One region of the Pantoea sp. SGAir0418 genome, then DNA from elsewhere that is predicted to be linked to it. Evidence: riboswitches for the same ligand, from Rfam matches in the RefSeq annotation. Region 1 holds a riboswitch; each other region holds the start of a gene.

What was found. Region 1 has a riboswitch for thiamine pyrophosphate ahead of thiM (hydroxyethylthiazole kinase). Riboswitches for the same ligand answer to the same signal wherever they lie in the genome.
Region 2: it holds a riboswitch for thiamine pyrophosphate, as region 1 does, so the genes downstream of both, thiB (thiamine ABC transporter substrate binding subunit) here and thiM (hydroxyethylthiazole kinase) in region 1, are expected to answer to the same signal.
Region 3: it holds a riboswitch for thiamine pyrophosphate, as region 1 does, so the genes downstream of both, thiC (phosphomethylpyrimidine synthase ThiC) here and thiM (hydroxyethylthiazole kinase) in region 1, are expected to answer to the same signal.

Annotation. Positions count from the first base shown of each region.
Region 1 is NZ_CP027911.1:1,486,564-1,494,102, reverse strand. It holds gene fbaB (class I fructose-bisphosphate aldolase) at 1-696, opposite strand, end outside; gene thiD (bifunctional hydroxymethylpyrimidine kinase/phosphomethylpyrimidine kinase) at 843-1,643, opposite strand; gene thiM (hydroxyethylthiazole kinase) at 1,640-2,425, opposite strand; TPP riboswitch at 2,459-2,555, opposite strand; gene C1N84_RS06765 (hypothetical protein) at 2,901-3,098, shown strand; gene ahpF (alkyl hydroperoxide reductase subunit F) at 3,151-4,719, opposite strand; gene ahpC (alkyl hydroperoxide reductase subunit C) at 4,790-5,353, opposite strand; gene C1N84_RS06750 (GNAT family N-acetyltransferase) at 5,644-6,087, shown strand; gene apbC (iron-sulfur cluster carrier protein ApbC) at 6,091-7,203, opposite strand; gene metG (methionine--tRNA ligase) at 7,366-7,539, shown strand, end outside.
Region 2 is NZ_CP027911.1:3,291,692-3,299,230, reverse strand. It holds gene thiQ (thiamine ABC transporter ATP-binding protein ThiQ) at 1-339, opposite strand, end outside; gene thiP (thiamine/thiamine pyrophosphate ABC transporter permease ThiP) at 323-1,933, opposite strand; gene thiB (thiamine ABC transporter substrate binding subunit) at 1,909-2,895, opposite strand; TPP riboswitch at 2,942-3,035, opposite strand; gene sgrR (HTH-type transcriptional regulator SgrR) at 3,106-4,767, opposite strand; gene C1N84_RS15470 (MFS transporter) at 5,021-6,202, shown strand; gene leuD (3-isopropylmalate dehydratase small subunit) at 6,295-6,900, opposite strand; gene leuC (3-isopropylmalate dehydratase large subunit) at 6,904-7,539, opposite strand, start outside.
Region 3 is NZ_CP027911.1:3,749,494-3,757,032, reverse strand. It holds gene rpoC (DNA-directed RNA polymerase subunit beta') at 1-135, shown strand, start outside; gene C1N84_RS17520 (DUF1127 domain-containing protein) at 202-387, opposite strand; gene C1N84_RS17515 (aminotransferase-like domain-containing protein) at 563-2,017, shown strand; gene thiE (thiamine phosphate synthase) at 2,180-2,827, opposite strand; gene thiC (phosphomethylpyrimidine synthase ThiC) at 2,827-4,749, opposite strand; TPP riboswitch at 4,840-4,940, opposite strand; gene C1N84_RS17500 (Rsd/AlgQ family anti-sigma factor) at 5,093-5,599, opposite strand; gene nudC (NAD(+) diphosphatase) at 5,688-6,461, shown strand; gene hemE (uroporphyrinogen decarboxylase) at 6,501-7,539, shown strand, end outside.

The DNA.
Region 1 (7,539 bases):
ACCAATGGTGGCCGCCAGATGGTTAGCCTGACCGGTTAAATCGGCGCTGGCGTGATAATCCACCCCATCCTTCTTAAAATCGTTGTTGCGCAGATAAGCCCACAACACCGTCACCATGCCCAGCTCGTGCGCGCGCTCGAAGGCCGCTGCAATTTCCTCGATCTGCCGGCGTGACTGCTCAGAGCCAAAATAGATGGTGGCGCCAACCGCAACCGCGCCCATGTTGAATGCCTGCTCGACGCTGGCGTAGAGCGTCTGGTCATACTGCGTGGGATAGCTCAGGGTTTCGTTATGGTTCAGCTTGACCATAAACGGGATACGGTGCGCGTAGCGACGTGACACGGAGGCCAGCACGCCATAGGTTGACGCCACACAGTTACAGCCGGCTTCAATCGCCAGCTCGACGATATTCTTCGGGTCGAAATAGGCCGGATTGGCAGCGAACGAGGCGCCAGCAGAGTGTTCCACGCCCTGATCCACCGGCAGAATCGACAGATAGCCGGTACCCGCCAGACGGCCGGTGTTGTAGAGCGTCTGCATATTGCGCAGAACCGCAGGAGAACGATTGTTATCAATCATCACGCGATCGACATAATCCGCGCCCGGCAAATAAAGGCTGTCCGCTGGAATGGTCATGCAGCGATGTTGAAGAAGCGTATCCGCCTCTTTACCCAATAACTGTACGATGTCCGTCATGTTCGCTCCTGATAAATGGCTGGAAAAGAACCGGCACCTGCCGATTCGCCCCCACAGCCTGGACCGAAACGCGCCAGGCTGGCAAATTGCTGACTCCATTTTTCAGACGGATACGCAGTGAAAAAACGGCAATCTGGCGTTACGCCCTACCACCACTGATGGAAATGATGCACCGGCCCAATGCCGTGGCCGACCTCAAGCGAATCGGCGTGCAGCAGCGCCTGCTGCAGCCAGGCCTTGGCCTCCGCTACGGTGCCCGCCCAGTCCGCATGGCGCGGTCGCAATGCCGCCAGCGCCGCCGACAACGTGCAGCCGGTGCCGTGCGTATGACGGGTGTTAACGCGCGGCGCGGTAAAGCGCTGGCGGCCGGCGCGGGTGATCAGCCAGTCCGGGCTTTCCGCATCGCTGAGATGACCGCCCTTCATCAGCACCGCTTCACAGCCCAGTTCCAGCAGCGCATCGCCCTGCTGCAGCATAGTCGTTTCGTCCTGCGCCATGCGGCAACCCAGTAGCGCCGCGGCTTCCGGAAGGTTGGGCGTGATCAGCGATACCTGCGGCAGCAGCCGTTCACGAATGCTGGCTACCGCATCGGGCGACAGCAGCGCATCGCCGCTTTTGGCAATCATCACCGTATCCAGCACCACAAACGGCAGGCTGGCGCGTTTCAGCTTCTCTGCCACCACCTCAACGATCGCCGTCTCCGCCAGCATACCGATTTTCGCAGCGTCAATGCGCACGTCGTCCAGCACCGAGTCGAGCTGCGCCGCAACAAATGCCGGTTCGATGCGATACACCGACTGCACGCCGCGGGTGTTCTGTGCCACCAGCGCGGTAATCACGCTGGTGCCGTACGCGCCGAGCGCGGAAAACGCTTTCAGATCGGCCTGGATACCCGCGCCGCCGCTGGGGTCAGTGCCGGCAATGGTCAATGCATTGATGCGTTTCATGCCGCCACCTCCAGCGTCCACAGCGCATCGAGAAAAGCGGCGACGAAGCTGCCGGGCCCTGCCACGCTGCGCGCGGCCTGCTCTCCCGCCAGTGACATTACGCGGCAGGCCGCTGCCACGTGCTGGATGCGCTCGCCCGGCAGGCTGCTGCACGCCGCGACTACGGCGGATAGCGCACAACCGGTGCCGACCACGCGCGTCATCAGCGGGCTGCCGCCGGGAATCGCCAGCGTCTGGCGGCCATCGGTAACGTAATCGACTTCGCCGGTTACCGCAACGATAGTCGTGCAGCGTTGCGCCAGCTGCTGCGCGGCGTTCAGTGCAGCATCGGCCTGATGCACGCTATCCACACCGCGTCCGCCCGTGGCCTGGTGGGCTAAGGCGAGAATCTCTGAAGCGTTGCCGCGAATGGCCGCCGGTCGCAGGCTCAGCAACTGCTGACAGAATTCCGTACGCAGGGTTAGCGCGCCTACCGCCACCGGATCGAGCGTCCACGGCGTACCGGCTTGGTTAGCGGCCTGTACCGCCGCCAGCATTGCATCGCGACGCTCACGGGTTAAGGTACCGACGTTGATCAGCAGCGCATCGGCGAAACCGGCAAACTGCGCCGCTTCATCGCCATCAATCACCATCGCGGGTGAAGCCTGCAGCGCCAGCAGCACGTTGGCGGTAAAAGTTTGCACCACGTCGTTGGTCATACAGTGCACCAGCGGTGCCTGCTGCCGCAGCAGTTGCAGAGAGTGCGCGAGTTGCGCCGGGGAAAGAGGGTCAGGCTGTGTCATAAGGCTCCCAACCGGCAATCAGGAAGGCGAATGCGGTCAGGCATCTGACTTCCCTACGCTGGCATTATCCAGATCAGGTATTACGGGTATTTCTCAGCCTTCACAAAGAAGGGCACCCCGAGTCATGCACGTCCATGTCAGACATGCCTTCACAGCATAAAGGGTCAGCTTAAAGTTGTAAATCCTGCGGCGGGTGCGCTTTTTTTGCCGGGCAACGATGAGCAAAAATACGTGCGCCATCAATTTTCATGATTTTTTGATCATCAGGAAAATATAAACAAATCGACGGAGATCAATTTTCCTAAAAGCCCTAAAATTCATCAGGATAGTTAATTTAATCTGCCGGGGCAGTAGGCGGGAAATAAACAGAAGAAAGCGCGCAACTTGATTAATATCAAACCGGCCGGCAGCGTAACACGGCCTAATTCCCTTCCGGATTTGAAGATCGCTATTTCACCTTCACCCGGAATCGCTAATGACTTTATTCAGTTTTCTTCCGCACGCGCATCACTGGCACAATATCACCATTTCCCGTCAGGGCGCCGTCGCCCCCGGCGGCCGCTACAGGTACTCCACGTACCTCGAAGCCGAATGCAAACGCTGCGGCGAACGTATCCATAAAATCTATTATCGCGATATCAGCGATGAACAGGCGCGTCGCTGGCTGGGATAAAAAAAAGCCCCGCAACACAGGTTGCGGGGCGCTTGCGTGGCTATCGCAAAACTTATTCAGCCGGTTTGGTGCGGATCAGGTAATCAAACGCGCTCAGTGACGCTTTGGCCCCTTCACCGCTGGCAATGATAATCTGCTTGTACGGCACGGTGGTGCAGTCGCCGGCGGCGAATACGCCTTTCAGGCTGGTTTCGCCTTTGGCGTCGATCAGGATCTCGCCCATGCGGTTGCGCTCGACTGCGCCTTCCAGCCAGTTGGTGTTGGGCAGCAGACCAATCTGGACGAAGATACCGCTCAGCGCCAGTTCGTGGCTGGTCTGGTTATTGCGGTCGATGTAGGTCAGACCGGTAACTTTGCTGCCGTCGCCTGTCACCTCGGTGGTCTGCGCGTTCAGGATTACATCCACGTTTTTCAGGCTGCGCAGTTTATCCTGCAGCACTTTATCGGCGCGCATTTCGCTGGCGAATTCCAGCAGCGTAACGTGCTCGACAATACCGGCCAGGTCGATGGCCGCTTCAACGCCGGAGTTACCGCCACCGATCACCGCCGTGCGTTTGCCTTTAAACAGCGGGCCGTCACAGTGCGGGCAGTAGGTCACACCTTTGGTGCGATACTGCTCTTCGCCCGGAACGCCCATGTTGCGCCAGCGTGCGCCGGTAGCAATGATGATGCTGCGTGATTTCAGCACCGCGCCGGACGCGGTTTCGATGGCGTGCAGACCGCCCTCTTTCGCTGCCGGAATCAGCTTGATGGCGCTCTGGGTGTCGATCACGTCAACGTCATAGTCATCAACGTGCGCACGCAGGGAACCGGCGAGCTTCGCCCCTTCGGTTTTTGGCACGGAGATGTAGTTTTCAATGTCAACCGTGTCCAGCACCTGGCCGCCAAAGCGCTCGCCCATCAGGCCGGTACGGATGCCTTTACGCGCCGAGTAGATGGCCGCCGCAGCGCCCGCCGGGCCGCTGCCGACGATCAGCACTTCATACGCATCACGCTTGTTCAGCTCTTCTGCCGCGCGTTTGTCCGCGTTGGTGTCTACCTTACCGACGATTTCTGCCAGGCTCATGCGGCCCTGACCGAACTCTTTGCCGTTGAGGTAAACCGCCGGCACGCCCATCACGTTGCGCTCGGTGATTTCATTCTGGAACATGCCACCGTCGATGGCGGTGTGACGGATGCGCGGGTTGAGCACCGCCATCAGGTTCAGCGCCTGAACCACGTCCGGACAGTTGTGGCACGACAGAGAGTAATAGGTTTCGAAATGCAGGTCGCTGTCCAGCGCAACAACCTGATCCAGCAGGCTCTGCGCCTCTTTCGACGGATGTCCACCGGTCTGCAGCAGTGCCAGCACCAGTGAGGTAAATTCGTGGCCCATTGGCGAACCGGCAAAGCGCGGACCGCTGTGGCTGCCTGGGTTAGTAATCAGGAATGATGGTTTACGTACCGGTTGATCGTTCTCTTCACGGAAGCTGACTTTATCAGACAGACTCGCGATATCGGTCAGCAGAGTACGGATCTCTGCGGATTTTGCGCCATCGTCCAGTGTGGCAATCAACTCAACCGGTTTCGTTAGTTTCTCAAGGTAGGCCTTGAGCTGGGTTTTTAAATTGGTGTCGAGCATAGTGAGTTCCTGTGAAGAAAATCGGGTGCCGCAGCACCCGATGGAAGAAAGATCAAAGGGCGTTGGTAACTTAGATTTTGCCAACCAGGTCCAGTGATGGAGCCAGCGTTGCGTCGCCTTCTTTCCATTTAGCCGGGCAAACTTCACCTGGGTGAGAAGCCACATACTGAGCCGCTTTCACTTTACGCAGCAGGTCAGACGCGTCACGGCCGATGCCTTCTGCAGTGATTTCGATGGCCTGGATGATGCCTTCCGGGTCAACGATGAAGGTACCGCGGTCAGCCAGACCTTCTGCTTCACGCATGATTTCGAAGTTACGGGTCAGAGCACCGGTCGGGTCGCCGATCATCGCATACTGGATTTTCGCGATGGTGTCTGAAGAACCGTGCCAGGCTTTGTGGGTAAAGTGCGTGTCAGTTGAAACGGAGTAGATGTCTACGCCCAGTTTCTGGAACTCTTCGTAGTGGTCTGCCACGTCACCCAGTTCAGTCGGGCATACAAAGGTGAAGTCAGCCGGGTAGAAGAAGAAAACACTCCATTTACCTTCAACGTCTTTCTCGGTTACGTCGATGAATTCGCCGTTTTTGAATGCAGCGTTTTTGAACGGTTTGATTTTGGTATTGATGATAGACATGGGTGACCTCCGTTAAAAAGATGTGATGCAGGCTACATAATTTTCGGGCCAACTTCTAATATGCAGACGTTATCAATCAGATAATCAAAAGCTATCAAAGTGCCGACGCCAGATTTGATGCGGCTTGCCGCGGCATTCTACACAGAAAAGCTGCAGAGTTAACAGGCTTTATCTTTACGCGCGGCAACTGCTATTTTTTTATAAACATTCAATCATCTTTGCTGCACGATTCAACTGCGTGCACAACGCCGCTACAAAACGTGCCCGCTTACTCGTCATGGAGTCTGGAAGTGAAAATTCGTCTTTTTGAAGAAGCCGACCGCCCTTTTTTACGCACGCTGTATCTCGCGGCGCGCCGTCATAACTGGACATGGCTGGCCGGCGACGACTGGCAGCTGGAAGATTTCGACGCGATTATCCCCGGTGAAACGGTACTGGTAGCGGAGATCGACGGCCACCGTGCAGGCTTTGCCGGCGTGATGGATAACGATAATTTTTTGCACAGTTTGTATGTCGATCCGGCCTTTCAGGGCCAGGGCGTCGGCAGTGCGCTGCTGAACGCGGTGCAGCAGCGTTTTACCTCCACCGGCGCGCTGAAATGTCTGCTCCAGAACGAAGCGGCGCTGCAGTTTTATCAGCAGCACGGCTGGCAGCGCGAAGCGCTGGGAGAGAGCGAACAGGGTCAGTACGTGTTGATGCACCTGCCGCTGGCGTCACGCACCAGCGGCAGCTAAGGCTTAAACCGCGCGGAAGGCGATGTCGCCCGGAATCACCTCACCCTGCCAGTAAAGCTGGGCGGCAACCCGGCCCGCAAGTTCACGATACAGCGCGGTGAATTCACTCTCCGGACGGCGAATCACGGTCGGTTCACCATCGTCGAGATCTTCGCGCAGATTAATGTGCAGCGGCAGCTGAGCCAGCAGGCGGGTGTGATAATCCTCAGCCAGCTTCTGCGCACCGCCGGTACCAAAGATTGGCTCGTGATGGCCGCATTCGCTGCAGATGTGCATGCTCATGTTTTCCACCACACCCAGCACCGGCACGCTGACTTTTTCGAACATCACCATGCCCTTGCGCGCATCAATCAGCGCAATGTCCTGCGGCGTGGTCACCACCAGCGCGCCGGTCACCGGCACGTTCTGCGCCAGCGTCAGCTGAATGTCACCGGTGCCCGGCGGCATATCCAGAATCAGGTAATCGAGATCCGGCCACAGCGTTTCGTTCAGCAGCTGCATCAGCGCCTTGCTGGCCATCGGTCCGCGCCACACCATGGCGTTATCGTCGGTCACCAGATAGCCGATAGAGTTGGTTGCCAGACCGTGCGCCATGATCGGCGCCATGTGCGTGCCATCCGGCGAGGTGGGACGCTGCTTTTCGGTGCCGAGCATGTCCGGGATCGACGGGCCGTAAATATCCGCATCAAGAATACCGACGCGCGCGCCTTCGGCCGCCAGCGCCAGCGCCATATTCACGGCGGTGCTGGATTTGCCCACGCCACCTTTACCGGAGCTGACGGCGACGATGTTTTTCACCCCATTGACGCCCGGCTGATTTTTCACGCGTTTCAGGGTGGCGATGTCATGACGCAGCCGCCAGTCGATGGCGCGCGTGTTGGTCAGGCGCAGCAGCTCCGCGCTGGTCTGGGCTTTCAGCGCCTCAAACGCGCTGGCCCAGGCAAATGGCATCACCAGTTCAATGTGCAGCTTGTCGTCGAGCAGCGCCACGTGGCGCAGCGCTTTGAGGGTAGTCAGATTGTGTTGCAGCGTCGGATGCTCAAATTCGCTCAGCACGCCGATAACCACGGCGCGCAACGCTTCAGGTGAATGATGGTCCCGGGATTGTGCGGTCATCCCAACTCCTTATTTAGTCATGACGCCAGACGATGGCGGTGTGCCATCAATCATATCAGATAGGCGCTAAAAGTGACGTGGCCGAGCTGCTGTGTTTACGCCAGAGGGTGCTTCGGTTAACATCTAAGCCCGATTTTTTATTCACGGAATGCTACGCAAATTATGACTCAAGTCGCTAAAAAACTACTGGTAACGTGCGCCCTGCCGTACGCAAACGGCTCTATCCACTTAGGTCACATGCTTGAACACATTCAGGCTGACGTGTGGGTCCGTTACCAGCGAATGCGTGGCAATCAGGTGTTCTTCATCTGTGCGGACGACGCCCACGGCACGCCG
Region 2 (7,539 bases), 1.8 Mb from region 1:
AATCTGCTGTACCTGCTGCTGCTGTTCGCGCGTCAGCTTCAGGCCGGGATGCAGGCCCAGCCCCAGATTTTGCTGCACTGTCAGGTGCGGAAACAGATTGTTCTCCTGAAACAGCATTGATACCGGCCGCGCGGAAGGCACGCTACGGGTGTGGTCGATGCCATCGATCAGCAGGCTGCCCTGACTCACCGGCAGAAAGCCGCCGAGCAGGCTCAGCAGGGTACTTTTGCCCGCGCCGCTCGGGCCGAGAATGGCGAGACGTTCACCGGCCTGTGCGCTAAAGCTGAAGCGCATCGGCAGATGCAGGTAGAGATAAGTAAGGTTATTCAGTGTCAGCATGGCGACCCGGTAATTTTTCCATCAGCGTAAACAGCAGCAGGCATAACAGCAGCAGTAGCAGCGCGGTTACCGCGCCATCGGCACCGCGATAGGCGCCAATCTGCTGGAACAGATAAAACGGCAGGGTGCGGAAATCGGCGCTGCCGAACAGCGCCACCACGCCGAAATCCCCAATCGACAGCACGCAGGCAAAAGCCAGCGCCTGTGCCAGCGGACGTTTCAGCGCCCGCAGTTCAATCAGCCGCAGGCGAGTAAACCCACTGATGCCCAGCGAGGCGCACAGCTGAGCGTAGCGCGCGCTGAGATCGCGCATCGGATTTTCCAGCACTTTCATGGCGTAGGGGATGGCGATCAGCGCGTTGGTGAAGATCACCAGCGCATCGGCACGCTGCGGCAGGCCAACGGTGGCGTTGAACAGCAGAAAGAACCCGCTCGCCAGCACGATGCCCGGCATTGCCAGAATCAGCATTCCGCTGAGTTCCATGGCCTGCGCGGCGAAGCGCTGCTGACGCTGGCGCAGTTCGCGACTGCTCCACAGCAGCATCATGGTCAGCAGCACGCACAGCACACCGGCACCGAGTGCGATGCGCAGCGACGTCCACGTGGCCTGCCACAGCGCGGGCTGTTGCAGCGCGCCGGCAATGCCGCCGCGTAAGCCGTCGACCAGCACCGCCGCCAGCGGTGGCAGCAGTAACAGTAGTGCCAGCGTAATCAGCAGCGTATCCGCGATGCGTGCGTGCCAGGAATCCTGCGGATCGCGCCAGCCGCGCACCGTCTGGCTACCGGCCGGAATCGCTTTACTGAAGCGCTGGCTAAGCAGCACCAGCAGCAGACAGCAGCCGAGCTGCAACAGTGCCAGCAGCGCGGCGCGGCCGGGATCGTAATCAAAGCTAAGCGCCTGATAAATGGCCAGCTCCAGCGTGGTGGCCTGCGGACCGCCGCCCAGTGCCAGCACGGTGGCAAAACTGGCGAAGCACAGCATAAAGATCAGCGCCGCCGTTGGCAGCAGCGGACGGCGCAGCCACGGCCACTCCAGCAGGCGAAACAGCGACCAGCCGCGCAGACCGAGCTGCGCCGCCAGCTGGCGCTGCTCGCCGGGAATGCTCTCCAGCGCCTGCAGCAGCATGCGCGTCGCCAGCGGCAGATTAAAGAACACGTGCGCCAGCAAAATACCCTGCAGGCCATAGGGCGAGAAGTGATAATCGATACCGACTGTGGTGCACAGCTGCGCCAGCCAGCCGCTGCGCCCGTAGACGCTCAGCAGACCGAATACGGCGACCAGCACCGGCAGCACCAGCGTCATGGCGCACAGGCGCAGCAGCAGCGTGCGGCCGGTAAAGCGGCGGCGATAGAGCGCGCGGGCCAGCAGAATGGCCGGCAGCACCGAGAGCAGCGCTGACAGCAGCGCCTGCTCAAAGGAGAACGCCAGCACATGGTGCAGATAGCTGTCAGTGAGCAGCGCGCGCCAGTCGGTGGCCGGCGCGGCGAGCAGCAGGGCACCGAGCGCCAGCAGCGCGACCGCACATAATAGCAGCGCGCTAAGCGCTCCGGGCAGTAGCCAGCCGGGCATCAGCGGCTGACGGCGCGCTGCCACGCGCTAATCCACGCCGCGCGATGGTCAGCCACCTCTGTCGGGGTGTATTGCAGCGCATTCGCAGGCACCGGCAACGCCTGATAACCGGCGGGTAAATCGCTTTTGATCACCGGATACATCCAGTTGCCGGTGGGAATGGTGCGCTGAAACGCTGGCGACACCATAAACTGCATGAATTGCTGCGCCAGCTGCGGCTGTTTGCTGCTGGCGAGCTGCGCGCCCACTTCTACCTGCAGATAATGGCCTTCGCTGAACGGCGCGGCGGCGTAGTTATCCTTTTTCTCTTCAATAATGTGGTAAGCCGGCGAGGTGGTATAGCTCAGCACCAGATCGCTTTCGCCTTTGAGGAACAGACCATAAGCTTCGCTCCAGCCTTTGGTGACGGTCACGGTTTTGCTGGCCAGCTTCTGCCAGGCCGCCGGCGCGTCATCGCCGTACACTTTCTGCATCCACAGCAGCAGACCGAGCCCCGGCGTGCTGGTGCGCGGGTCTTCATAAATCACCCGCCATTTTTCCGGGCTTTCGACCAGCTCCTTCAGGCTGTGCGGCGGATTCTTTAGCTTGTTTTTGTCGTAAACGAACGCGAAGTAGCCGTAATCAAACGGGATAAAAGTGTCATTGTGCCAGCCGTCCGGCAGCTGCAGTGCACGGGTATCCACCGTGCTTTTGCTGAACAGGCCGGTTTTTTCCGCCGCCTGAATCAGGTTATTGTCCAGCCCCAGCACCACGTCGGCCTTGCTGTTCTTTCCTTCCATACGCAGGCGATTAAGCAGCGATACGCCATCCTCCAGCGCCACATAGTTCAGCTCACAGCCGCACCGGGCCTCAAAGGCTTTTTTCACTGCCGGACCGGGGCCCCAGTCGGCGGCGAACGAGTCGTAGGTATACACGGTGAGGACGGGTTTGGCCGCCAGAGCCGGCGCCGCGATCAGCAGCAACAGGGGCAGAACTTTATTTAACACTTTGCGTTCCTTAAGAAGAAGGTAAGGTTGCGTCGCAAAGGATCTGAGGGCGGAGCATCTCAAATCCCTACGCCGGTACGAGCCGGATCAGGTTCGACGGGTCTCTCTCAGCCAGTTAACCGGCACCCCGTTGAGAACGACATATTCTAGACATTTACAGGACAACGCGAAAGGTTCACCTGCCGGTCGTGTTGTCCGATGCTGCCCTTTTTACAGCTCCGGCGGGGCGAACCAGGCAGACTTGAAGTCAAACCAGCCGAGCGTGTTCAGTCGCACGCCACGCATGCTGCGCTGGCCCTCCAGCAGCAGCCAGTGATGAAACAGCGGATGCAGATAGTCGCTGTTTACCAGCTGTTTGCTCCACTCCGCCAGCGGCAGCGCTTTCTCTCGCCAGCGCGCGGCGTCGGCCTGCCAGTCCAGCGGGATACAGTGATGCATCAGCGGTAGCTCGTAGAGCTGAGCGAACAGGGCGTAGTCGAGCGGCAGGGTAAAGTTGACGCTGCCCAGCCAGATGTCACTCTCGCCCGCGCCGTCGAACCAGCTTTCGTAGCTCACTTCACGGGTAATCAGCTCAACGCCCTGCTGCGCCAGCAGTGGCCGCAGCGCATTGGCGATGCCCTCGTGTTCGACGTGGTGGCTGTACCAGCTGAGCGTCAGCTGGGTCACGCCGTCGGGCTTGTGGGCTGGGGTGATATCGCGCCGATGGTGCCAGCGCGGCAGCAGGCCATAAGCCGGGAACCAGTAGCGCTGATAGCCGACGCCGGCATGATTGAGCAGCGCGATAGGGTTAAGCAGATCGCTCACCCAGCGGCGGAAACCGGCATCGCGCCCGCGTTCAGAGCGCTGATCGAACAGCAGAAAATAGCAGCCCTCTTCGAGGCGACTCTCTTCCGATTTTTCGTCGTCGTTTTCGCCTTCCAGTTTTACACCGGCGTAGACCAGCTCATCGCTGATCTCCGGCAGCACCCAGATCGAGACATCATCAATCAGCGCGCGGTAGCCGAAGTAGTCATCAAACGCGGCGATTTTCAGCTGGGTTTGCTGATTGCGCACCACGCTGTACGGACCGGTGCCAATGGGCTGACGGGCGAAGTGGCGCAGTGTCGGCCATTCACGCGGCAGAATCATGGCGCTGACGCTGGCCAGCAGCCACGGCAGCCAGCAGTCCGGCTGGCTGAGATGGATATCCAGCGTCCACGGCGCCGGCGAGTGCAGTTGGTCGATATGCGAAAACAGCGGCTGGCTGCGCACCCGTTCCAGCGAGGCGATGACATCCTCCATCTCCAGCTCGCGGCCATGATGAAAGCGGATTGCCGGCCGCAGGAAGAAGCGCCAGTGCAGCGGAGAGGTTTGCTGCCAGTGATGGGCGATGTCGGCGGCGATTTCCCCCTTTTCCTCATTTATACGCGTCAGGCCGCTGAATATCTGACGCGCCAGGTGGGTTTCTGAACGGCGCAGCGGCGAGCCGGGCAGCAGGTTAGGCAAGGGCCGGTAGTAGAGCACGCGCAGAATATGCTTGCCCTGGCGAAAGCTGCGGCCAAGGTGCGCGGCAATCATCTGCCGCACCTGGTTTTTATCGCCCACCAGCTGCACCAGCTGGTCGATGCGATCCTGCTCCAGCAGGTCTTCTGCGCGCTGCTGCTGTAGCGCCAGTCCGGTGTAGCAGAAGCTCAGCAGCGAGCGTTTACCGCGACCGGCTTCAGCCTGCCAGATCAGCCAGCCCGCCGCCTGCATGGCGTTCAGCAGGTTACGCATGTGGCGGCGTGAGCAGTGCAGCAGTTCGGCCAGTTCGCTCAGCGTGGTTTCCTGATCCTGGCCCTGACAGTGTTGCCACAGGCGAATGAATTGCTGTTGCAGACGCGCAGAGGACATAAAAGGGGAACTCCTTCTCGACTTCGCTCAGTTTTTCCTGCCCCATATTAGAGGCATACTGGCGGGCAATGGAAGAGCGGGAGGCATTCAGCAATGAATGGCGCTCTGCCAGCGGTTCCGCCGACGTGGAACCTTTTCTGAGTAGGGTGCAATTTCACCGCCAGCGGAGTTTTTCTCTGCTGGCTTTTTTCGTTTTGCTGTGGAATCTTCTACGCTGTTTTTTCCCGGTCTTTTTCCTCAAAGGGATTTCTGCATGAAATCGCTGTTACCGCGGCCGCGCCGCCTGAATCCGGTTTACCTCTCCTTTATGGCGGTGTCGTTTATGGTCGGCGTGGCGGGGGCGTTACAGGCGCCGACGCTCAGCCTGTTTTTGACGCGCGAGGTGCAGGTGCGACCGTTCTGGGTCGGCCTGTTCTTTACCATCAACGCCGTCGCCGGGATCGTAATCAGCCTGCTGATGGCGAAGCGTTCGGATAACCGTGGCGATCGCCGTCATCTGGTCCTGTTTTGCTGCCTGATGGCGGTGGCCAACGCGCTACTGTTTGCCTTTAACCGTCACTATCTGACGCTCATCACCCTCGGCGTGCTGCTGTCGGCGCTGGCCAGCGTGGCGATTCCGCAGATCTTCGCGCTGGCGCGTGAATATGCCGATCAGTCGGCGCGTGAAGTAGTGATGTTCAGTTCGGTGATGCGCGCGCAGCTGTCGCTGGCGTGGGTGATTGGGCCGCCGCTGTCGTTCGCGCTGGCGCTCAACTACGGCTTCGTCACGCTATTCTGCGTGGCGGCGGTGATTTTTCTGCTGAGTATGCTGCTGATCTGGCGCACGCTGCCCTCGGTGCCGCGCATCGCCGCTACGCCGGAGCAGGTGCTGATGCAGCTCAGCCCGTGGAAAGACAGCCAGGTGCGGCTGCTGTTTATCGCCTCGGTGGTGATGTGGGCGTGTAATACCATGTATATCATTGATATGCCGCTGTATATCAGCGCAACCCTTGGCCTGCCGGAGAAGCTGGCGGGTCTGCTGATGGGCACCGCCGCCGGGCTGGAGATTCCGATCATGCTGCTGGCCGGCCATTACGCGAAGCGCTACGGCAAGCGCAAGCTGATGCTGTTGGCGCTGGTAGCGGCGATTGTGTTTTATCTCGGGCTGGTGCTGTTCCGTTCTCAAACCGCGCTGATGGTGCTGCAGCTATTTAACGCCGCGTTTATCGGCATCATCGCCGGCATAGGTATGCTGTGGTTTCAGGATTTGATGCCGGGCCGTGCCGGTGCGGCGACCACCATGTTCACCACCTCGATTTCAACCGGGTTGATTATCGCCGGCCTGATTCAGGGGATACTGAGTGAGCGCTTTGGCCATGAGTCGGTTTACTGGCTGGCGCTGGTGATGGCGGTGGTGGCGCTGGTGCTGGCGGCGCGGGTGCGCGATGCGCGGTGAGGGCGGTGTGGAGATTGAAGGTCGCCATAAATGGCGACCAAATTACTGACGCGTTTGCTGTAGGGTGCGCATTGCTGCGCACCGGGTAAACCTTAACGCAGAAACGCTGGCTGGCTGGATTCGTAGCTGGCGATGGACGCTTCATGCTGCAGCGTCAGGCCAATGCTGTCGAGGCCGTTGATCATGCAGTGACGGCGGAAGCTGTCGATTTCAAAGTGGTAAACCTTGTCGCCGGCGGTGACGGTCTGCGCTTCGAGATCCACGGTGAAGCGGATACCCGGCTGCGCGGCCACCAGTTTGAACATCTCATCGACCTGCTCTTCGCTCAGCTTCACCGGCAGCAGCTGGTTGTTGAAGCTGTTACCGTAGAAGATGTCGGCGAAACTCGGCGCAATCACCACGTGAAAACCGAAGTCGGTCAGCGCCCACGGCGCGTGTTCACGCGAGGAGCCGCAGCCAAAGTTCTCGCGCGCCAGCAGGATGCTGGTGCCTTTGAACTCCGGCTTATTCAGCACGAAGCTGGCGGTTGGCTGGGTGCCGGCATCATCATCAAAACGCCAGTCGTGGAACAGGTGCGCGCCAAAGCCGGTGCGCGTCACTTTCTGCAAAAACTGCTTCGGGATGATGGCATCGGTGTCGACGTTTGCGGCATCCAGTGGGGCCACAATCCCGGTGTGTTGGGTAAATTTGTTCGCCATGGCTTAAGCTCCCTGAGTCAATTCACGAATGTCGGCAAAACGACCGGTTACCGCCGCCGCAGCAGCCATCGCCGGGCTCACCAGATGGGTGCGACCGCCGCGACCCTGGCGACCTTCAAAGTTACGGTTACTGGTTGAGGCACAGCGCTCGCCCGGATTCAGACGGTCGTTATTCATTGCCAGGCACATCGAACAGCCCGGCAGACGCCACTCAAAACCGGCTTCGAGGAAGATTTTGTCCAGGCCTTCGGCTTCAGCCTGCGCTTTCACCGGACCAGAACCTGGCACCACCATCGCAACCACACCCGGCGCCACTTTGCGGCCTTTGGCGATCGCGGCAGCCGCGCGAAGATCTTCGATACGTGAGTTGGTGCAGGAACCGATAAACACTTTATCGATCGCTACCTCAGTCAGTTTGATGCCCGGCTGCAGATCCATATAGGCCAGCGCTTTCTCGGCGGAAGCGCGTTCAACCGGATCGGCAAACGAGGCCGGATTCGGGATGGCCTGATCCACGGCCATCACCTGGCCCGGATTGGTGCCCCAGGTGACCTGCGGCGCGATATCGGCAGCATTCAGCGTCACAACGGCGTCAAACTGCGCGTCGCTGTCGGACTTCAGGGTGCGCCAGTAAGCCAC
Region 3 (7,539 bases), 1.8 Mb from region 1:
GCTTACCACCAGGATCGTATGCGTCGCCGTCAGGCGGGTGAAGCACCGGTTGCACCGCAGGTGACTGCGGATGAAGCCTCTGCCAGCCTCGCTGAGCTGCTGAACGCCGGTCTGGGCGGTAGCGACGACGAATAATCGTCTGCTCTGCTGACCATGAAAAAACCCTGCCTCGGCAGGGTTTTTTTTCGTCTGAAAACCGCGTTATTTCTGATTGATATCCTGACGCGTCAGCCCGATGTCACGTAGCTGCGCATCACTCAGGTGCGAAAGAATCTCCCGCGTTTCCCGCCTGGCCTGCCAGCGTTTGATTGCGCGCACGCCGCCACGGAAGATATCGAGTAAGGTCACGCTGAACGGTTTTGCCGCCCGGTTCTGATCGAATTCCATAATCCCAGCCCTCAGTATGATGTCTGAACAACATTTTCCCTCTGATGGCGAATGCAATACAGATTCAAAAATCACTTATCTTTAACATACAGATTGCGCCCGTACCGATCTGAATGGTAGAAATAGGCGTCATCTGTACTGATTTTTGATCACCGTTAACGCAGCGAGGCACACAATGACGCGCTATCAACATCTGGCCTGTCTGCTTTCAGACCGTATTGAGCAGGGGCTGTATCGCAGCGGCGAACGCTTGCCCTCGGTGCGTACGCTCAGCATTGAGCACGGTGTCAGCATCAGCACCGTGCAGCAGGCTTATCATCTGCTGGAAGAGAAGCAGCTTATCGTGCCGCAGCCGCGTTCCGGCTATTTTGTCGCTACCCGTAAAGCCACGCCGCCGGTGCCCGCGATGACCCGACCCATACAGCGTCCGGTTGAGATCACCCAGTGGGAATCGGTGCTGGAGCTGCTGAGCAGCCGCATTAATGGCGACGTGCTGCAGCTGGGCAGCGGCATGCCGGACCTGACCCAGCCGACGCTCAAGCCGCTGTGGAAAATCATGGGCCGCATGGCGCAGAAGCAGGACATTGATCAGCTCAACTACGACAGCCTGCTCGGCGTGGCAGCGCTGCGCGAGCAGATTGCGCGGCTGACAATTGACAGCGGCTGTCAGCTGACGGCGGAAGATATTGTCATCACTACCGGTTGCCATGAAGCGCTGTCGGTGTCGATTCGCGCCGTGTGCGAGCCAGGCGATATCATTGCCGTCGAGTCGCCAGCGTTTCACGGCACCATGCAGACACTGCGCGGTCTGGGCATCCGCGCCATTGAAATCCCTACCGATGCGGTCAGCGGGATCAGTCTTGAGGCGCTGGAGCTGGCGTTTGAGCAGTGGCCAATCAAAGCGGTGGTGGTGGTACCCAACTGTAATAATCCGCTTGGATTTATCATGCCGGAAGCGCGTAAGCGCGCGCTGCTGACGCTGGCGCAGCGCTTTGACGCGGCGATCATTGAAGATGATGTTTACGGCGAGCTGGCGTGGGAGTATCCGCGTCCGATCACCATCAAATCGCTGGATATGGATGGCCGCGTGCTGCTGTGCAGCTCGTTTTCCAAAACCCTGGCGCCCGGCTTGCGCGTGGGCTGGGTCGCGCCGGGACGCTATCGCGATCGCGTACTGCACATGAAATATATTGGCACCGGTTCGACGGCAACGCAGCCGCAGTATGCGGTCGCAGAGTTTATTCGTCAGGGCCATTACCTGCCGCATTTGCGCCGCATGCGCCATGTGTATCAGCGTAACTATGAGACGTTTAGCTGCTGGGTGCGCCACTATTTTCCCTGCGGTATTTGCGTCTCGCGGCCGCAGGGCAGTTTCCTGATGTGGATTGAGCTGCCGGAAGCCTTCGATGCGGTGCGGCTGAATGCGGAACTGCGGGAGCTGAAAATCCAGGTGGCGGTCGGTTCGTTGTTTTCGGCGGCGGGTAAATATCGCAACTGCCTGCGCCTCAATTATGGTCTGCCAATGAATGAGCAAACCGAGCAGGCGATTGCCAGCCTCGGCGCAGCCGTGGAGCGTGCCATGCAGGCCTGCAGTGCGGAAACGCGCCATACTACCTCCCTGACAGAATAACGGTGGAAAGGCAGGGCCGGACAGAGAGTCGGGGAAGCCAGCCCTGGCCCGCTGCAAGCGACAGCGGGCAGGCTCACTTTAGCGATTGTCCCCGGTCGCGCCAGCCCTGACTGCTGCCGTTTGCGCGCCGTATTCGCGGATTTTTAGCGCCGTTGCAGTCAGTTACAACGCTTTTGCGACATGCTCTGGGGATTCTACCAGCGCCAGCAGCTGGCGGGTCGCCGCCTGCCAGTCTTCCGCCTGGATAATCGCGCTGACCACGGCAATGCTGCCGACGCCGGTCGCCAGCACCTCCGGCACGCGTGCCAGCGAAATGCCGCCAATCGCTACGGTGGGAATGTGCTGCAGCCGCGCCAGATGGCGCTTCAGCTCGGCTATGCCCTGCGGCGCAGAGGGCATCTCTTTGGTTTGTGTCGGAAAGATGTGGCCGAGCGCAATATAGGACGGACGCAGCGCCAGCGCGCGATCCAGCTCGGCGTCATCGTGTGTCGACAGACCCAGGCGTAAGCCGGCGTGGCGGATAGCGTCCAGGTCGGCCACATCCAGATCCTCCTGACCAAGATGCACACCATAAGCGTTGTACTTAATCGCTAAGCGCCAGTAATCGTTGATAAACAGCCGCGCGCCGTACTGTTTGCCCAGGGCGATGGCATCGCGTACTGCGGCTTCAATCTGGCGATCATCGCCATCTTTGATGCGCAGCTGGAGGGTGCGCACGCCGGCTGCCAGCAGGCGTTCAATCCACAACACGCTGTCGACAACCGGATAGAGCCCCAGTTTTGGCGCGGTGGCAGGGAAGGCTTCAGTCATCATTTTTCCTCTTTCAGGGCATCGGCGGCGTGATACAGCTCGCCGCCACGGCTACGGAAGGCATCGGACATTTGCGCCATGCCCAGCGCTATCGGCTGGGCTTCCGCCTGCTGGCGGGCGGCAAATTCGCGCACTTCCTGGGTGATTTTCATTGAACAGAATTTGGGGCCGCACATGGAACAGAAGTGGGCCACTTTGCCGGATTCCTGCGGCAGAGTTTCGTCGTGATAGGCCCGCGCGGTATGCGGATCGAGCGCCAGATTAAACTGATCTTCCCAGCGGAACTCGAAGCGAGCTTTCGACATGGCGTTGTCGCGGATCTGCGCGCCGGGATGGCCTTTAGCCAGATCGGCAGCGTGCGCGGCGATCTTGTAGGTAATCAGCCCCTGCTTAACATCCTCTTTATTCGGCAGGCCAAGGTGCTCTTTCGGCGTGACGTAGCACAGCATCGCGCAGCCAAACCAGCCGATCATGGCGGCGCCAATCCCGGAGGTGAAATGATCGTAGCCCGGCGCGATATCGGTCGTCAGCGGGCCCAGCGTATAAAACGGCGCTTCATGGCAGTGTTCCAGCTGCTCGGTCATATTGCGGCGGATCATCTGCATCGGCACGTGACCGGGGCCTTCAATCATGACCTGCACATCATATTGCCAGGCGATTTGCGTCAGCTCGCCTAAGGTACGCAGTTCGGCAAACTGGGCTTCGTCGTTGGCGTCCTGAATCGAGCCGGGACGTAAACCATCACCGAGCGACAGCGCGACATCATAGGCGGCGCAGATTTCACAGATTTCGCGGAAATGCTGGTAGAGGAAGTTTTCCTGATGATGTGACAGGCACCACTTCGCCATGATTGAGCCGCCGCGCGACACGATGCCGGTCAGCCGTTGTGCGGTCATCGGCACATAGCGCAGCAGCACGCCCGCGTGAATGGTGAAGTAATCAACACCCTGCTCAGCCTGTTCCAGCAGGGTATCGCGGAAAATGTCCCAGTTAAGATCTTCTGCAATACCGTTGACCTTTTCCAGCGCCTGATAGATTGGCACCGTGCCGATCGGCACCGGACTGTTGCGCAAAATCCACTCGCGCGTTTCATGGATATAGCGGCCGGTCGACAGATCCATCACGGTATCTGCCCCCCAGCGCGTGGCCCACACCAGTTTTTCCACTTCCTCTTCAATCGACGAACTTACCGCCGAGTTGCCGATGTTGGCGTTGACCTTCACCAGAAAATTGCGGCCGATAATCATCGGCTCCGATTCCGGATGATTGATGTTGGCAGGAATGATGGCGCGGCCGCTGGCCACTTCAGCGCGCACGAATTCGGCGCTGATATTCTCTGGCAGCTGCGCACCAAAGCCGTGGCCGGCGTGCTGCTGCAACAGCGTTGCACTGCGGATACGCTCACGTCCCATGTTTTCGCGCAGCGCGATGAACTCCATCTCCGGCGTGATGATGCCCTGACGCGCATAATGCAGCTGCGTGACGCGGCGACCCGCTTTGGCCCGGCGCGGCAGCGGCAGATGTTCAAAACGCAGATGATCCAGCCCGTCATCCGCCAGCCGCTGCTGACTGTAGCTTGAGCTGAGTGCGCTGATGGTTTCGCTGTCGTTGCGTTCGGCGATCCAGCCGGCGCGCAATTTTGCCAGACCCTGATGCACATTGATGGTCGCGTGGGGATCGCCATAGGCACCGGCGGTGTCATACACCGGCACCGGTTCATTGTCTGCGTATTGCGGATGATCTTTGCTGCCGCCGGTGTGCGTCGGGCTGAGCTGAATTTCGCGCATCGGGACGCGGATATCCGCACGGCTGCCGCTGATCCAGATACGTTTTGAGTTAGGGAAGGCGGTTCCCTGGAGCGAATCGATAAATTTTTGCGCCTGCGCGCGTTGTTCACGACGTGAGGTTTTAGCATCAGACATAGCAAGTTTCCTGAAAACAAGGGGAAGCTGCTTGTCCGGAGTCCGGAAGGAGTAACAGAAACGGTGCGGGCGCCTGACTGCACCGTGCTGATCACATCTACTCTTGTTCCCTTCGCAGGTACTAACCTGATCAGGTTCCGCGGATCCCGAATTAACGGTCTCAGCCCCTAAGGGCACTCCGACAAGTTTACGTTTTACGCGATAAGCGACTTTACTGACTGCTGCACGCTGCGCTTATATCGCAAAGTTTGATTGTGGATTGTCGTTAAAAAAGACAATAAAAAAGCCCATTCAGCATAAAAGGGCTTTTCCTGAATAACAAGTCTTTTACAACTGCAGCGGTTCAGGCTGGACGAGCAATGGTGCTGTCATTGGCTACCGGCGGGCGCGCCAGCTGATTATCCCAGGCGAGCTGAATCAGTTTGTCTTCCAGCGTAAAGCGTGACTCCAGCGCTTCGCCCACTTCTGACAGCGCCTGCTGGAAATCCACGCAGTTGTCGTCATTAATGGCCTGTTGCAGATGGCTGTCATACAGTTGCATCAGACGTTCAGTATTGCCTTCCAGCGCCGGATAGATCTGCGCCGCCGCAATCATCGGGCTGTCGCCGGACATCTCGCTGATGATGCGCTCGTAAACGCTGAAGTGGCCGGTAGAGAGATAGTCCACCAGACGATGGCAAAACGCATCCAGCGCCTGTTCATCCAGCGCGGTCAGCGCTTCTTTGTTCGGCTTCATGCCAATTAACTCGTAATAGGTGACGAGCAGCTGTCGACGGGCGCGCAACCATGAGTCGACTAATTCATTACCGCCACCTACACGCTCGGTCAGGTTATCTAACTGGGTAAGCATACGGGGCTCCAGGTGAGTTATAGTTGTTTATTACACACTTAACATCAGGATTTCAGCGTGCCATTTGACGCTAAGGACAACGATTAAGATGCAACGTGAGATCTCAAGCGTAGACGCTGGCTGGTGGATTGTCAGCTCCGCGCAGAAACTTTGGTTGCCGCAAGGCGAGTTGCCGCATGGCTTATCCGGCGAGTTTGGCCTGACCGGCAGCAGCGGCAGAGTGATTGGCGAGTGGCAGGGCGAAAACGTCTGGCTGGTATGCGAAGCGCGTCCGGACAATATGGCCTCGGTGCGCCAGCTAATTGACGAAGATGTCGGTCTGTTTCAGCTCGCCGGGCGCGGCGTGCAGCTGGCAGAGTTCTACCGTTCGCATCGCTGGTGCGGCTATTGCGGCCATGAAATGCAGCACAGCAAGCGCGAATTTGCCTGCCTGTGCAGCCACTGCCGCGAGCGCTACTATCCGCAAATCGCCCCCTGCATCATTGTGGCGATTCGTCGCGGTGAGGAGATCCTGCTGGCAAACCATGCGCGCCATCGCAACAGCATCTACACCGTGCTGGCCGGTTTTGTCGAAGTCGGCGAAACGCTGGAGCAGGCGGTGGCCCGCGAGGTGATGGAAGAGAGCAACGTGCGGGTAAAAAATGTGCGTTACGTGACCTCGCAGCCGTGGCCGTTCCCGCACTCGCTGATGATGGCGTTCATGGCGGAGTACGATGGCGGCGAGCTGCAGCACGATGGTAAAGAGCTGCTGGATGCTGGCTGGTATCGCTACGATGATCTGCCCCTGTTGCCGCCGCCGGGCACCGTGGCGCGCCGGCTGATTGAAGATACGGTTGCGCTGTGTCGCGCCAGCGCGGCGTGAAAATGCTACACTGCCGGCCTTAGCATGAGAGAGCCCATTATGAGTGAACTGAAGAACGATCGTTATCTGCGCGCCCTGTTACGCCAGCCGGTGGATATCACCCCGGTATGGATGATGCGACAAGCCGGGCGTTACCTGCCGGAATACAAAGCCACGCGCGCTGAGGCCGGTGATTTTATGTCGCTGTGTAAGAACGCGGAGCTGGCGTGCGAAGTTACCCTGCAGCCGCTGCGCCGCTATGCGCTGGATGCCGCGATCCTCTTCAGCGATATCCTGACCATTCCGGATGCGATGGGCCTGGGGCTCTACTTTGAGACCGGCGAAGGCCCGCGTTTCTCCCACCCCATCGCCTGCCGTGCCGATGTGGATAAACTGCCGGTGCCGGATCCGGAGCAGGAGCTGGGTTACGTGATGAATGCGGTGCGCACCATCCGTCATAACCTCAAGGGCGAAGTGCCGCTGATCGGTTTCTCCGGCAGCCCGTGGACGCTGGCAACCTACATGGTAGAAGGCGGCAGCAGCAAGGCTTTCACCAAAATCAAGAAGATGATGTACGCCGAGCCACAGACGCTGCACGCGCTGCTGGATAAGCTGGCAGAGAGCGTGATCCTTTACCTCAACGCGCAGATTAAAGCGGGTGCGCAGTCGGTGATGGTGTTTGATACCTGGGGCGGCGTGCTGACCGGGCGCGACTATCGCGAGTTCTCGCTCTATTACATGCACAAAATCGTCGACAGCGTGCTGCATGAGAACGAAGGACGACGCGTGCCCATCACCCTGTTTACCAAGGGCGGCGGCCAGTGGCTGGAAGAGATGGCGGCCACCGGCTGTGATGCGCTGGGCCTTGACTGGACCACCGATATTGGCGAAGCGCGGCGCCGTGTGGGCGATAAAGTCGCGCTGCAGGGCAACATGGATCCGTCTATGCTGTATGCACCCCCTGCACGAATTGAGCAGGAAGTGGCAGGGATTCTGGAAGGCTTTGGCGCAGGCGAAGGCCACGTCTTCAACCTCGGTCACGGGATTCATCAGGATGTTCCGCCAGAGCACGCTGGCGCGTTTGTGGAGGCGGTGCATC